Rhizobium sp. SSA_523: one gene and its partner. The protein of the gene in region 1 interacts with the protein of each later gene in a pairwise test. Links are inferred from orthologs where the notes say so. Each region holds a gene or a part of one and is shown on either strand. Other genes may lie near its edges. The genes, in order: QTJ18_RS13500 and QTJ18_RS09150.

What was found.
Region 2: the proteins of QTJ18_RS13500 (region 1) and QTJ18_RS09150 interact in binary tests that used the Escherichia coli proteins (3 or more experiments, as listed by UniProt). The link is inferred for Rhizobium sp. SSA_523 from one-to-one orthologs.

Annotation. Positions count from the first base shown.
Region 1 is NZ_CP129382.1:1,056,031-1,059,136, reverse strand. What follows is about bases 47-2,832. They hold QTJ18_RS13500 (cysteine desulfurase), read left to right. Parts: upstream 47-722; coding sequence 723-1,943; downstream 1,944-2,832. Other genes in these bases: sufA (Fe-S cluster assembly scaffold SufA), read left to right, coding at 2,435-2,827; QTJ18_RS13495 (SUF system Fe-S cluster assembly protein), read left to right, coding at 1,956-2,336; sufD (Fe-S cluster assembly protein SufD), read left to right, coding at 47-638. Also shown: more of sufD, read left to right, coding at 1-46; QTJ18_RS13485 (ABC transporter permease), read right to left, coding at 2,979-3,106. UniProt on the Escherichia coli protein: Cysteine desulfurases mobilize the sulfur from L-cysteine to yield L-alanine, an essential step in sulfur metabolism for biosynthesis of a variety of sulfur-containing biomolecules.
Region 2 is NZ_CP129382.1:183,301-186,454, reverse strand. Bases 29-2,862 are described here. They hold QTJ18_RS09150 (SufE family protein), read left to right. Parts: upstream 29-1,146; coding sequence 1,147-1,578; downstream 1,579-2,862. Other genes in these bases: QTJ18_RS09145 (helicase HerA-like C-terminal domain-containing protein), read right to left, coding at 1,627-2,862; QTJ18_RS09155 (DUF5330 domain-containing protein), read left to right, coding at 402-932. Outside these bases: more of QTJ18_RS09145, read right to left, coding at 2,863-3,154. UniProt on the Escherichia coli protein: Participates in cysteine desulfuration mediated by SufS. Cysteine desulfuration mobilizes sulfur from L-cysteine to yield L-alanine and constitutes an essential step in sulfur metabolism for biosynthesis of a variety of sulfur-containing biomolecules.

The DNA of each region.
Region 1 (3,106 bases):
CGGACGTCACCTGGATCATCCTGCAGGAGCAGGGCGCTGCGGATACCCATCTTGGCCAGATGCGCGTGCGGGTCGGCGAGAATGCGAAGCTGCGCCTCTATGTGATCAATGCCGGCGGCAAGCTGGTCCGTCAGGAATTGCGCATCGACGTGGCGGGAGAGGGATCGGATCTGCAATTGCGCGGCGTCAATCTCCTCGGCGGCGACACGCATACCGACGTGACATTGGTGCTCGGCCATAATGTGCCGAACACGACCTCGACAGAGATCTTCCGCAATGTCGTGTTCGACAGGGCGCGGGGCGTCTTCCAGGGCATGATCAAGGTGGCGCTGGATGCACAGAAGACGGATGCACGCATGGCCTGCAATACGCTTCTGATGTCGGACGATGCCGAGTTCGCGGCCAAGCCGGAGCTTGAGATCTTTGCGGACGACGTGCAGTGCGGACATGGCGCGACGGTTGCCGATATCGACGACAACCATCTCTACTACATGATGGCCCGCGGGATCCCGCGCAGCCGGGCCCGTGCCATGCTGGTGAATGCCTTCGTTGCCGAGATCGTCGAGGAACTGGACGACGAGGCGCTGGTCGAGGCGCTGGAAGGCGTCATCTCGCGCTGGCTCGAGGGTCACGCCTGATCGCCGCGTTACGGGGAGGGCAGGTCATGCCCTCCCGCCCAGGGCCCAAGCGGCCTCCATGCTCATCCGTTGGAGTGGTCTCCCATGACCTATGACGTTGAAGCGATCCGTCGCGATTTTCCCATTCTGTCGACCATGGTGCACGGCAAGCCGCTGGTCTATCTCGATAACGGCGCCTCGGCACAGAAGCCGCAAAGCGTCATAGACGCCATCAGCCATGCCTATTCCGCCGAATATGCCAATGTGCATCGCGGCCTGCACCATTTGTCCAATGCCGCGACGGAAGCCTATGAGGCGGCGCGCGAGAAAGTCCGCAAATTCCTGAACGCGCCGTCGATCGACGATATCGTCTTCACCAAGAATTCGACCGAGGCCATCAACACGGTGGCCTATGGCTTTGCCATGCCGCACCTGAAGGAAGGCGACGAGATCGTCCTGTCGATCATGGAGCATCACTCCAACATCGTGCCCTGGCATTTCCTGCGCGAGCGGCAGGGCGTGAAGCTGGTCTTCGTTCCGGTGGATGACCAGGGCGCGTTCCATATCGAGGACTTCGAGAAATGCCTGACCGAGCGTACGCGCCTTGTGGCGATCACGCAGATGTCCAATGCGCTCGGCACCGTCGTGCCGGTCAAGGAGATCTGCCGCCTCGCCCATGAGCGCGACATCCCGGTCCTCGTCGACGGCAGCCAGGGCGCCGTGCATATGCCGGTGGACGTGCAGGATCTCGATTGCGACTGGTATGTCATGACCGGCCACAAACTCTACGGTCCCTCGGGCATCGGCGTCCTCTTTGGCAAGAAGGAACGGCTTTTCGCCATGCGCCCCTTCCAGGGTGGCGGCGAGATGATCATCGACGTTGCCGAGGACATGGTCACCTACAATGATCCGCCGCATCGCTTCGAGGCGGGAACGCCGCCGATCGTCCAGGCCATCGGGTTGGGTTATGCGTTGGATTACATGGAAAAGATCGGCCGCGACAAGATTGCGGCGCATGAGGCCGACCTGACCGCCTATGCGCGCGAACGGCTGATGGCGATCAACGCGCTGCGCATCATCGGCGATGCGCCCGGCAAGGGAGCGATCTTCTCCTTCGAACTCGCCGGCATCCATGCCCATGACGTTTCCATGGTGATCGACCGGAAAGGCGTTGCGGTGCGCGCCGGCACGCATTGTGCCATGCCGCTCTTGAAACGCTTCGGCGTCACCTCCACTTGCCGTGCATCCTTTGCGATGTACAACACGCGCGCCGAAGTGGATGCGCTGGCCGATGCGCTGGATTATGCGCGCAACTTCTTTGCTTGAAGGACGAAAGCCATGTCGACCGAAGATACGATACCGAAATGGGATGCCCGCGAGGGTATAATCCAGTCGGCGATTCCGCCGGAAGAACTGGCCCGCCTGTCCGACGATATCGTCGCGGCCCTGAAGACGGTCTATGACCCTGAAATCCCGGCCGATATCTTCGAGCTGGGACTGATCTACAAGATCGATATCGAGGACGACCGACAGGTCAGAATCGTGATGACCCTGACCGCGCCCGGCTGCCCGGTGGCCGGCGAAATGCCGGGCTGGGTGGAAAACGCCGTTGGCGCCGTGGAAGGCGTGTCCGGCGTGGTGGTGGAGATGACCTTCGACCCGCCGTGGACGCCGGAGCGCATGTCGGAAGAGGCGCAGGTGGCCGTCGGCTGGTACTGATCTCCCTGGCGATGGATTGATCCGCACCTCTCGAAGGACTACATTGGAAGACAAGACCTCCGGACCTTGAATCCGGCTGTGTGATGGAGAATGCGCCAATGGGCTTTGCAGTGATGACCATGACCGATGCCGCCGCCGCGCGCGTGACGGCGATCGTCGACAAATCCGGTCCCGATGCCAAGGGTGTCCGCGTCGGCATCAAGAAGGGCGGATGCGCCGGCATGGAATATACCATTGATCTGGTGACCGAACCCAATCCCAAGGACGACCTGGTCGAGCATGCGGGCGCGAAAGTCTGGGTGGAGCCCTCGGCCGTGCTCTATCTGCTCGGGACGCAGATGGATTTCGAAGTGACCAAGATGCGCTCAGGCTTTACCTTCGTCAATCCGAACCAGACCTCCGCTTGCGGATGCGGCGAATCGGTTGAATTGAAGCCGGCTGATCTGGCGGCGCTGGCGCGTGAACGGGCTGCCCAAACCACATCGGCGTGAGGCTTGGCTTACCGGCTCCAGGATCATTGGGCGCTTACGTATTTGCGCCGCTATGATTTCACGGGCGCCGTCCGCCGCGTGTCATGACGGTGGCATCAGCCGCGCGGCAAAACCGGTTGTGATGCAGCGATCCTGTCCTGACAACTGAGCGTCATTCGTGGCGCAGGGCCTCGATCGGGTTCATCTGAGCGGCACGGCGCGCCGGAAAATAGCCGAAGACGACGCCGATCAGCGCCGAGAAGATGAAGGCGGCGGCGATGATGCTCGGGCTTGCCACAA
Region 2 (3,154 bases), 870 kb from region 1 along the record:
AAACAGGCCCTCTGCCTGTGCCGGAACGAAGCAATTCCGCTTGTGGTTAACAGGGCGTAAGCAGCGGATTTTCTTCAATTTTCGGCAATTCGTTAAGGATTGGGGCAAAGCCTGTGCAAGAAAAGGCGGCAACCGCTGACGCACTGCCGCATTTATGCTTAACGGCGAATGCTAAAAAGCTCCGGAAAGGGCTGTTTCGGAGAGGATGCGGCGGGTTCGATAAAATTCGAGACAAATTTGCGTCAAATCGCAGCTTTTACCGCAAGGGGACGTTTCGAATGGGCCGCTAGGGTGGTTTCACGTCAAGACCGGCAGACGGAAACTGACGCAGACATAGACGCAGAGACAAGGGCGCCGAAGACAGGCGCTCAAGAGAAGTCGACCGGGACAGGTGAACGAAGATGTGGTTCCTGATCAAGACGACACTGGTATTTGGAGCAGGCCTTGTTGCGCTGTCCTATTTCAGCCAGGCGCCGCAGGCGACCGCGGAGGGAGAGGCACATCCGCTGCAGCTGACCGACGCGCTGTCGGCCGCGGCCGGAGCCTATTCCTATGTCAGCGGTCTGTGCGCCGAAAAGCCGGATGTCTGTGAGACCGGAGCCGAAACCTTCACCGCACTTGCCATCCGGGCCAGGGAAGGCGCACGCGTCGCCTATGACTTCCTCGACACGCAGTTTCCTTCCTCGGCAACCTCCTCTGGGGCCGCCTCTGAAAATGGTGCGGCCAGACAGCCGGCGCCCGCCGCTTCGCTTGCACAAGACCGGATGGCCGTGCCGAAGATCACCGTCGTCAGCGCGGCCGATGCACCCGCCACCCTTCAACCCTTTCCGCCCAAGCCGTCCCAGGCTCGCGTGACCGGCGCCATTGCAGCCGCCGACGGCGTGGTGACCGGCACCGTTCCTTTGCCCAGCCCCCGGCCGGACACCCGCTGAAACTGCGCAAGCCCGCTGAAACTGCGAATCTCGCAAGGCCAGCTGGAAGACCTTCCCTTTCGTTGACACCCCACTTGCGCCGAGATCCCTCGACGCCTGATCTGCCCAACTCAATCAGCGCCTGCTGACGCCGCGTGACCCTGTCATGCGGCGTTTTTTTTCGTTTTCGCCGCGGCCGGAGGTGCCTATATAGAGCGGAGACAAAGGATAAGACATGAGCAGCATCGACCAGATCATCGACGATTTCGCCTTCCTGGACGACTGGGAGGACCGCTACCGCTATGTGATCGAGCTGGGCAAGGCGCTACCGGAGCTGGCGGCGGATAAGCGCACGGCGGAAAACAAGGTGAATGGCTGCGCCAGCCAGGTCTGGCTGGTCTCCCATCGGCAGGCGGGCGGCGATGGCGCGGATCCGGTGCTGACCTTCGAGGGCGATTCCGATGCGCATATCGTGCGCGGCCTGGTGGCGATCGTCCTGGCGGCGGTGTCCGGCAAGCATGCCTCCGACATTGCCGATATGGACATTATCGGCATTTTCGACCGGATCGGACTGGTGGAAAACCTCTCCTCGCAGCGCGCCAACGGCCTTCGCTCAATGATCAAGCGCATCCGCGAAGAGGCCGCGACGATCGCCACGGCATCCTGACGCGGAATCGCATGGACGGATCCCCATGATCAGGGGTCCCGCCCCGCATCAGCGCTTCAGGCTGCCCAATATCCCGCGCACCAAAGCACGGCCGATCTGGTTGGCGACCGAGCTTGCGACGGAGCGGGCCGCGCTTTTCATGGCCGCCTCGATCACCGTTTCCCGCTGATAGCCGGATGCCCGGCCGCCGGAGGTGGAGCGCCGCTTCGGCCGGTCGGTGCCGAGCGCCTCCTCCACCGCATCGCCGAAACCCGGCAGCGACCAGCGCCCGGCCGCGCTGTCGCGGGTCTCGTCTTCCCCGCTCTCTCCCTGCCGGTTGCCGCCCTCCGGGCGGCCGTCATTTCCGGCGTTCCGCCCATCCGGGGGCGAGGCGGGATCGAGCCGCGCCCGCTCCGGCACGGGCGCCCCGGCGGCCTTTTCGGCGCGCGCGGTCAGGATCTCGAAGGCCGATTCGCGGTCGAGATCCTTGTCATATTGTCCTGCCACCGGGCTCTCTGCGATGATCTGGCGGCGTTCCTCGTCGCTCAGCGGCCCTATGCGCGCCGAAGGCGGCCGGATCAGCGTACGCTCGACCATGGATGGCGCACCCTTGCCCTCCAGCGTGGAGACGAGCGCCTCGCCGGTGCCGAGCTGGGTGATCACCTCGTCCGTCTTGAAATCCGGATTGGGGCGGAAAGTATCGGCCGCCGTCTTCACCGCCTTCTGCTCGCGCGGGGTATAGGCGCGCAGGGCATGCTGCACGCGATTGCCGAGCTGCGCGAGCACCGTTTCCGGCACGTCGAGCGGGTTCTGGGTGATGAAATAGACACCGACGCCCTTGGAGCGGATCAGCCGCACCACCTGTTCCACCCGTTCCAAAAGCACTTTCGGCGCTTCCGAGAAGAGCAGATGCGCCTCGTCGAAGAAGAAGACCAGCCGCGGCTTTTCCGGATCGCCCACTTCCGGCAATTCCTCGAAAAGTTCCGACAGCAGCCAGAGCAGGAATGTGGCGTAGAGCCTGGGATTCATCATCAGCCGGTCGGCAGCCAGAACCGATACGACGCCGCGTCCGTCCTGGGTGGTGCGCATGATATCGGTGATTCTCAGCGCCGGCTCGCCGAAGAAATGCTCGGCGCCCTGCTGTTCCAGCACCAGCAGACCCCGCTGCAGCGACCCGATGGAAGCCTTGGAGACAAAGCCGTAGCGCTTGGAAATCTCGCCGGCATGATCGGCCATATAGGTCAGCAGCGCCTGCAGGTCCTTCAGGTCGAGCAGGGCCAGCCCGCCCTCGTCGGCAATCTTGAAGGCGATGTTGAGGACGCCTTCCTGCGCATCCGTGGCATCCATCAGCCGCGCCAGGAGAAGCGGGCCCATTTCGGCGATGGTGGAGCGGACGCGATGGCCTTTTTCGCCATAGAGATCCCAGAAGATGGTGGGGAAGGCGGCATTGTCATAATCGGCGAATTCGATCTGCTCCGCCCGCTTCAGCAGGAAATCCTTGGGCTCGCCCAGGGCGGCAATGCCTGAGAGGTCGCCCTTGATATCGGAACAGAAGACCGGCACGCCGGCCTGCGAAAATCCCTCCGCCAGGATCTGC